DNA from 2 places in the Marinobacter halotolerans genome. Region 2 is predicted to be linked to the other one. Evidence: predicted binding sites of a transcription regulator. Region 2 holds the regulator's gene; the other holds the start of a gene.
The links. The regulator sigma-54, encoded in region 2, starts transcription at its own class of promoters, with help from an activator protein. The targets are predictions, from matches to a motif close to ANTGGCATNNANNTTGCTNT.
Positions count from the first base shown of each region.

Region 1 (4,500 bases), 1.2 Mb from region 2:
CGCTGATGCGGAAGGTGGCGGCGCCGATCTGGATCTGGTCCCCGATGGACTGGCCCAGGCGCTCTGCAAGCAGCGGGTCGATAATGGCGCCCCAGTTGCCATTCTTTTTGTCACTCAGTTCTGCCAGTGACTGGTCCGGTGTCAGCTGCAGCTCGCCGTACAGGGGGTAGGCGGCATCGGGAACCAGTATCTCGGCCCTGAAGAAGCCGTCGCCGTTTTCGCTGCTGACGATGGTGTCGAACTCCCGAATCAGGGCGATCTTTCCGGTGGCGCTTACCCATTCGAGCACGGCGTCTGGAAGCGGTTCACTGGCATCCAGTTCCACATCGCCGCCCATCAGCGCCCGGGTGTCTGCCAGTAGACTCTGCTCGATCACCCGGTAAAGGCTGGCGGTGGCCGCCACCAGGGTGACACCCAGAATAAGGCAGGCGAGAAATACCCTGAGCGCGGAAATACGGGAGCGTAGGTCGGTTATGGCGAATTTCAGCATCCACAGGATGCTGGCCGAACGTGGCCGGTTGGGAGGCTCAGTCCTCATACAGACGCCCGCCGTCCATCCGAACGCGGTGTTGGCAACGCTGGGCCACGCGCTCGTCGTGGGTGACCAGCACCAGGGTGGATTTGCTTTCTCTGTGCAGGTCGAACAGCAATGACAGCACTTTTTCACCCGTTTCCTGGTCCAGATTGCCGGTGGGTTCGTCCCCCAGCAACAGGCTCGGCTGATGCACCAGGGCTCGGGCAATGGCTACCCGTTGTTGCTCGCCGCCGGAAAGCTGCCCCGGGTAATGTTGCAGCCGATGGCTCAGTCCTACTGCGTCCAGCATGGCCTTGGCCTGCTCCCGGGCGCCGGTTTGCCCGGCGATTTCCAGCGGCAGGCTGACGTTTCCCAGGGCGGTCAGACCTGGCAGCAGATGAAACGACTGGAAGATGATGCCAAGGTGCTCACTGCGCCAATCGGCCAGGGTATTGGCGTCCATGTCCCCCAGGCGCTGGTCGCCTACCAGGATTTCGCCGGAGGTGGGGCGCTGAAGCCCGGACAGCAGCAGAAGCAGTGAGGTTTTGCCGCTACCAGAGGGGCCGGTAATTGCCAGAGTGTCGCCAGGCGGAATTGTGAGCGAGGCGTTTTTGAGCACCGCTACGGTCCCGGATTCTGTCGGGTAGGTAAGCTGGATATCACTTATCTGGACACTGGTGGACACCGGGACACCTTTCTTTTTAATGGGTTAAGTCACTGACGCAATAGCATACGATCTGTTCCGGACACTGGCGCACTATCTACCTCACTATGAATGACCTGCAATCTTCGCTGCAACAGTGCCCGTACATTCATACCTGATCACTGGTTACTGGAAAGTGCATGTTGATTCCCATAGTCCATCATCCGGATTACAGTTTTCCGTTCCCTGCAAAACACCGTTTCCCCATGGAAAAGTTCGGCCTGCTTGCGGAGCACATGCGGTCGAATGGACTGCTCACCCGGCAGAACAGCTACCGTCCGGCACCCTGTCGACAGGCCTGGCTGACCCAGACCCACAGCCCGGACTATCTCGCCCGCTTCGCCGGTAACCGCCTGTCTCCCCGGGAGACCCGGCAGATGAACCTGCCCTGGAGCACAGGGCTGGTGCGGCGGACGTTTCTGGCACCGTCGGGCACGGTACTGACGGCGCAGTTGGCGCTGCAATACGGCGTTGCCTGCCATCTGGCCGGTGGCACCCATCATGCACATTTCGACCACGCTGCCGGGTTCTGCATCCTCAATGATCTGGCCATAGCGGCCAACGTGTTGTTGCGCCAGAGCGGGGTAGACCGGGTGCTGATATTTGATGTGGATGTGCACCAGGGCGACGGAACCGCCCGGCTGTTGGCCAATGAGCCGAATGCGTTCACCTGTTCCGTCCACTGTGAACGCAATTACCCCTTCGAAAAACAGGTGAGCGATCTGGATGTGGCCCTGCCGGATGGAATGGAAGACGGGGACTACCTCAAGGTTGTAGAACGCACACTGCGTCAGGCGCTTGCAATGTCGAAGCCCGACATCGTCCTTTACGATGCAGGGGTAGACGTGTTCGCCGGTGACCCGCTGGGAAGGCTGAATATCACCGAATCCGGCATCCGGGAGCGGGATTACCGGGTTTTGCGCGAGCTTAAAGCGCGCGGCATACCCGTCGCTACGGTGATTGGCGGCGGCTATGACGATGACCGGCTAAAGTTGGCCAGGCGCCACGGCATTGTGGTGGAAGAGGCCAGTCGGGTGTTCAGCTGAGAATGAGTCAGATGAGGCCGGGCTCATAGTCGACCCTGTAAAGTAAATCCGTTTTCTTTTTGCCAAAAACGGCCAATTGTGTCGAGTTAATTTACATAAACTTCTCCTGTTCTATTTCGAGTTCACACACCTATCTGTTTTCACGGGCTTTTTGAGGAGTGGAACAGGTCTTGCTGAAGTTCTGTTCAATAGCAAATTCAGCAGACATAGAGATGTAACTTATGAATTTCCAGAAGATGTGTTTTGTCACTGCAATGACGTTGCTGGTCTCAGGCCCGGCGGCCGCTGCCTTGATTGACTTTGAAGATGTGGGCAGCCTCCCCGGCGGCGGCCTGGGTGATAACGACGCCCTTACCGATCAGTATGAAGCCTCCGACGGGGTAACTTTTGACGGCGCATTTATCGAAAAGTCGGGTGAGGCTGATGCCAATCCTCAGGGGTTCCTGAATGATCAGAATTCTGATTACGACCAGCAGTTCCTGGCTTCTCCCGGTCTCGGTGACTGGTTTGTTCGCACGGGCGGGGAAGTAGGATCCCGGGGTGGCAATGGGGTTTATCTTTCTATTATTTACAGCACCGCGGTAAACGCTGCCAGCGGTCAGATCTGGGATATTGATGGAAACAACAGTCAGGGAACCGAACAATGGGATGTCCGCGCGTACAATGGGGCTAACCTGATAGACAGTATGCTTAGCCCCGTAGGTTCAACGAATGGAGCCGGGTCCCTTGATGGCCTGCCCTGGACGTTTAACCTCAGTGGAGCAGCATTCAATCGTATCGACTTTGTGTTCACCGGAACCAAAGATTCAGGTGTTGGCCTGGGCTTCGACAACTTCAACACTTCGTCTGTGACTGTACCCGAGCCAGGAACCTTGGCTCTGCTGGGCCTGGGGCTGGTAGGTACCTTTGTGGCGCGTCGCAGAAAGGCCTGATTGCCAAAGTTTCAGCAACGACAATAAGGGGCTCTGTCTGAAATGGCAGGGCCTTTTTTTTATTTTGATTCAACAGAGAACAGATTTGAGACTGACCGGAATTGCTACCTTGGCGACCTTTCCGGCCAATTTCTGTCCTTATCACTTAGGCTAGAATGCACGGGGAGATGACGACAAGAAATCAGGCCGATGAGGGCAGGTATGAGTGAGCAGCATGTAGATGTTTTGATTATCGGCGCAGGGGTGTCGGGCATTGGCACTGCCTGTCATCTGCGGAGGGATTGCCCGGGTAAAAGCTTCACCATCCTTGAGCGCCGCGATGATCTGGGCGGAACCTGGGACCTGTTCCGCTACCCCGGTATCCGTTCAGACTCGGACATGTACACCTTCGGCTACAACTTTCGCCCCTGGACAGGCGGCAAGGTACTGGCGGACGGACCCTCTATAAAGCACTACGTATCCGAAACCGCTGACGACTATGACGTGACCCCGCATATTCGTTTCGGCCTGGCGGTCAAGCGCGCGGAGTGGTCCACAGAGAGCGCCTGCTGGACGATTACGGCGGAGCGCGAGAAAACCGGTGAAAGGCTCACGTTTACGGCCGATTTCATGATCGGCTGCACCGGCTACTACAACTACGACGCCGGCTATAAGCCCGACTTCCCCGGTGAAGACGCGTTCCAGGGCCAGATCGTCCATCCGCAGCACTGGCCGGAGCATCTGGACTATGCGGACAAGAAAGTGGTGGTGATCGGCAGCGGCGCCACGGCCGTCACCCTGGTACCCACGCTGGCCGAAGAGGCAGAGCACGTGACCATGCTGCAGCGCTCGCCAACCTACCTGATGCCGTTGCCATCGGATGATCGTATTGCCCGCTTTCTGCAGCGGACCCTGCCCTCGAAACTGGCTTACCGTTTGATAAGAGCCCGCAACATCACTGTTGCCCGGTTGCTGTTCAACCTGTCCCGCAAGCGACCCAGGATGATGCGCAACTGGATGCTGAAAACGGTGCGCAAACAGTTGGACGGCAAGGCTGATATGCGCCATTTCACTCCCAGCTACAATCCATGGGACCAGCGCCTGTGCGTGGTGAAAGACGGTGACCTGTTCAAGGCCATCAGGGCCGGTTCAGTGTCCATGGCAACGGACCACATCGAGCGCTTCACGGAGACCGGCATTCTTCTGAAGTCCGGCGAGGAGCTGAAAGCGGATATTATTATCCCCGCCACCGGGTTGGATATTCAGATGCTCGGCGGTGCCGAACTGGTTGTCGATGGCAAGCCGGTGGTGATGCGGGACAAGGTG
Region 1 is NZ_VMHP01000001.1:1,448,432-1,452,931, reverse strand. It holds gene FPL19_RS06805 (ABC transporter permease) at 1-538, opposite strand, end outside; gene FPL19_RS06800 (ABC transporter ATP-binding protein) at 528-1,199, opposite strand; gene FPL19_RS06795 (histone deacetylase family protein) at 1,358-2,263, shown strand; gene FPL19_RS06790 (PEP-CTERM sorting domain-containing protein) at 2,485-3,195, shown strand; gene FPL19_RS06785 (flavin-containing monooxygenase) at 3,397-4,500, shown strand, end outside.
Region 1: a site for sigma-54 is predicted at 2,421-2,440, ahead of FPL19_RS06790 (PEP-CTERM sorting domain-containing protein). Genes of this name have one in related genera too.

Region 2 (4,500 bases):
GGCTGTCGGCGAGCATCTGCCGGTAGAGCGTTTCTCCATCCGTACACTGACGCAGATGGTCACAGAAGGCGCGATCATTGAACTTCTCGGCAATCTGGCTCAGCAGCTCGAGGTGTTCACTGGTTGCCTCTTTCGGTACGACGAGGGCAAACACAAGATCCACCGGTTGGTTGTCGATGGCATCGAAGCTGACACCTTCCTCCAGTGTCATCAGCAGGCCAACGACGTGGTCCAGCCCGTCCAGACGGCAGTGGGGGATGGCGATACCCTGGCCAATGCCGGTGCTGCCCAGTCGCTCTCTGGAGACCAGATTATTGAATATCTGGGCGTCGCTGAGGGTTTCATCGCGGTGCTGAATCTGTTCCGCGATGGTTTCCATTACCCGCTTCTTACTGGAGGCCGGCACCCTGCAGAGTGTCAGTTCCGGGGCGAGAATGTTCTCGATGGTCAGGGTTGTGTCGGTCATGAATCGACGTCAGTTCCGTAAAAAAAGGCTGCGGCACCTTTCAACTCAAAGCCGGTGGCGAGTAGGCCAATGGCTTGTAAGTCAGCGCCGCAGCTCGATTAGTGACATGCAGGTTTCGGTCTGCCTAGCGGGCGCCGTTGCCGTGCATCCGGTCTACATTCTTTTCTTTGTGCTTGAGTATCTGTCTGTCCAGCTTGTCTACCAGGGCGTCAATCGCCGCGTACATATCCTCGTTCTCAGCCTTTGCGTGAATCTCACCGCCAATCACATGGAGGGTCGCCTCCGCCATTTGCCGCACTTTCTCAACCTCAAGGGTCACCTGACAGTTGCTGATATGGTCAAAGTGACGCTCTAGCTTTTCAAATTTTCCGGAAACGTAATCTTTCAGTGCGGGAGTCAGTTCTACGTGATGGCCTGAAATATTGAGTTGCATTGGCGTCTCCTGTTGTCTGCGAACGGGTGAGTCCTACACCAGTCGCTTTCTTTCGTTGGATGGAGGAATGTGCATTGCCTCGCGGTACTTGGCCACTGTCCGTCGGGCCACTTTTATACCCTGGTCCCCTAGCATGGCTGCAATTTTGCTGTCGCTCAATGGCTTTTTCGGCGTTTCCGCTGAAATCAGTTTCCTGATCATTGCCCGTATGGCGGTCGAGGAACATTCGCCGCCCTCGTCAGTACTGACATGGCTTGAGAAAAAGTACTTGAGCTCAAAAATGCCCCTGGGGGTATGCATGTATTTCTGCGTGGTTACCCGGGATATGGTGGATTCATGCATTTCCACCGCCTGGGCAATGTCCGACAGAATCAGCGGTTTCATCGCCTCTTCGCCATGATCAAGAAAGCCCTGCTGGTGCTCGACAATACGCGTTGCCACCTTTAGCAGGGTTTCGTTACGGCTTTGCAGGCTTTTGATGAACCATTTTGCCTCCTGCAGCTGATCCCGCAGGTAGGTGTTGTCGGCGCTGCTGTCTGCACGCTTGATAAGTGAAGCATAGCTGGCATTCACACGAATGCGCGGGGCAATTTCAGGATTGAGTTCCACGCGCCAGCGCTCGTTGTGCTTCCTGACAATGACGTCCGGGATGACGTAATCCGGTTCGCCCTGATCAATGGTGTCTCCCGGGCGCGGATTCAGCGCCGTGATCAGCGCCAGAACTTCCCGAAGCTGATCTTCTTTCAGGCGACTGCGCCGCAGAAGCTGCGCGTAATCCCGGTTGCCAAGCAGGTTGATGTAGTGGGTGATGACCAGTCTGGCCTGGGCCAACCAGGGTGTATCGGGCGGGAGCTGATTCAGCTGGATCAGTAGACATTCCTGGAGATCCCGGGCGAAAACACCGGGCGGATCGAAATGTTGCAGACGGTGAAGCACGGCTTCGACTTCGTCCAGCTCCAGCGGGTCTTCGTCCGATTCCTCGACCATGCCGGAGTGGATTTCTTCCAGTGGCGAGGTGAGGTAGCCGTTGTTGTTCACTGCATCAAGTAGCGCGTGGGCGATGGCCTGATCCCGCTCACTCAGTGGTGTGAGATTTAGCTGCCATTCCAGGTGATCCCGCAGGGTTTCGGTCGGGGAGTTGCGGGTCTCGAAGTCGTGGTCGTTTTCGTCGTCGTTTCGGGCGGCCGGGGCAGGAGCTGACTGATAGATATCGTCCCAGGCGGTGTCGACGGGCAGGTCATCCGGGATTGTGTCGGGACTGTCGGTTTCCGATGCCCAGTCCGGGCCGTTTTCCGATTCGTCCCAATCACTGGAGGCCTCGGTTTCCGCGGCGCTGGCTGTGTGCTCTTCGTTATTCGCCGCGTCCTGTTCATCGCGCTCGGACTCCGCGGTATCACCGACCTGATCCTCTTCCTCGGACGTTTCCAGCATGGGGTTGGATTCCAGTGCCTGCTGGATTTCCTGCTGAAGGTCTAGCGTCGAAAGCTGCAAGAGGCGGATGGCCTGTTGCAACTGGGGCGTCATGGTCAGGCTCTGGCCCATCTTTAATTGTAATGAGGCTTTCATAACCATGATTCAGGGTCCGTCACTCGGTCTCTCAGGTGCAAGGCGTTGACAAAAACTCTATGTATGTTGGCAACTTGCCATACCAAGCAAGTTCTTTGCCGAGTGTACTTGCTTGCGGATGGCAAAACAATTGGCTGCTGTGCCTGTTGTCACGGGGATTCATACTAAAGCCTGAACTCGTTACCAAGGTAAACTTCCTTGACCTGCTGGTTGGCGAGGATCTGCTCAGCGTTGCCGGAGGCAATAATATGTCCGCCGCTGACAATGTAGGCGTTCTCGCAGATGTCGAGGGTTTCGCGCACGTTGTGATCGGTGATCAGAACGCCTATGCCCTTGTCCCTCAGGTGGCGGACAATCTGCTTGATGTCGCTGACGGAAATAGGGTCTACGCCGGCAAAGGGTTCGTCCAGCAGTATGAAGGCCGGCTCCATGGCCAGGGCCCTGGCGATTTCCACCCGCCGGCGCTCACCGCCTGACAGCGCCATGCCAACGCTGTCGCGAATGTGGTTGATGTGAAACTCTTCCAGCAGTTCTTCGGCCTTGGCTTCCCGCTCACTGCGTTTCAGCTCTGATCGGGTCTCCAGAATAGCCATGATGTTGTCGCGAACGGTCAGTTTGCGAAATACCGAGGCTTCCTGGGGCAGATAGCCGATGCCCTGGCGCGCGCGGCCATGCATGGGCAGGGGAGTGATGTCCTTGCTGTCGATGGTCACGCGGCCGTTGTCGGCGGGTACAAGCCCGACAATCATATAAAAACAGGTGGTTTTGCCGGCGCCGTTGGGGCCAAGGAGGCCGACTATCTCGCCACTTCTGATTTCCAACGAGACGTCGATGACCACTTTTTTCTGCTTGTAGCTTTTCGCCAGATTACTGGCTCTCAGAACTGCCATCCGGTCCCTTCTTGTCAGTGCTGCGTGGCTGAATAACCATTTCCACCCGGCCGTCGCCACCACCGGACTCGTCGGAGCCCTCGGCGGTCACGATACGTTCGGCGCTATCATAATGAATGACCTGCCCGCGAAAAAGGTTTCCGCCCTGCTCAATCACAGCCTCGCCTCTGAAAGTGACCCGGTTGTCCTCCGCCGACCACTGGATTTCCAGGGCGCGGGCATCGGTTTCTCCCTGGCCTTCGACGGCTGGTTGCCGGTACCTGGCCGGCTGGCCTGAAGCCTGAATCCGGCTCACGCCTTCCTCACTTCGGGTAACGGTGACCCGTTCGGCCGTCAGGCGGATGTCGCCCTGGGTCATCTCTACTGAACCGGTATAGGTTGCAACGCCCTTGCTGTCATCCAGGCGGGCCGTGTCGGCAGTGACGCGGATGGGGGTATCCGACTCCAGATTGAACGCAGCCACCGGCGGTGCCAACAGCATCAGCACAAGGTAAAACAGAATGCCGGGATTGCGGCGTGTATGTCTATTTACCGGGCTCATAACGTCCTTCCACCTGAGCGTTGAGTTCGAGTATGCGTTCGTCAATCCAGACTTTCATGCCGGTCGCGCGGGTAATGCCGAGCGGATCGCTGATTCTGACCGGGTCAGCGGTATAGGCCGTGCGTTCTTCGTTGTCCAGCGTGAGCGTTTCGGTTGAGAGCGACAGGGGGCCGCGTTCATCCGACAGCCGCGTAATGTCGACGTTACCGGTCAGGAACATCATTCCCTGCGTCTCAAGAAGTCTGCCCTGTTTCGCTTCCAGCTTCCAGGTGGCACCGTCGGATTCCCCAAACAGTGTGGCGCGTGGCTGTTGCATGCGGAAGATGCTGTCTTCTTCAAATTGCTCGATCCGCTCGCTTTTTATTTGCATGGCCAGTTGGCCGGTGGTGCTGAATGACAGGAACTGACCGCCCACCACAAAGGCGTCCGGCTCGGCTTCGCCCCGCAGTTTTGCGGCTTCCATAGGCTGCACAGGTTCGTCGCTCTGCCAGAGCATGACGATCAGGGCCGCGATCACCGCCACCAGGGCCAGCGCCCGGGTTTTTGGGCCGCGAATCAGGGTTTCCAGGGTCATTGATCCGATCCCTGATTCTGCATCTGATCT
Region 2 is NZ_VMHP01000001.1:263,685-268,184, reverse strand. It holds gene ptsN (PTS IIA-like nitrogen regulatory protein PtsN) at 1-466, opposite strand, end outside; gene hpf (ribosome hibernation promoting factor) at 591-899, opposite strand; gene FPL19_RS01160 (RNA polymerase factor sigma-54) at 933-2,471, opposite strand; gene lptB (LPS export ABC transporter ATP-binding protein) at 2,630-3,355, opposite strand; gene lptA (lipopolysaccharide transport periplasmic protein LptA) at 3,333-3,896, opposite strand; gene lptC (LPS export ABC transporter periplasmic protein LptC) at 3,880-4,470, opposite strand; gene FPL19_RS01140 (KdsC family phosphatase) at 4,467-4,500, opposite strand, start outside.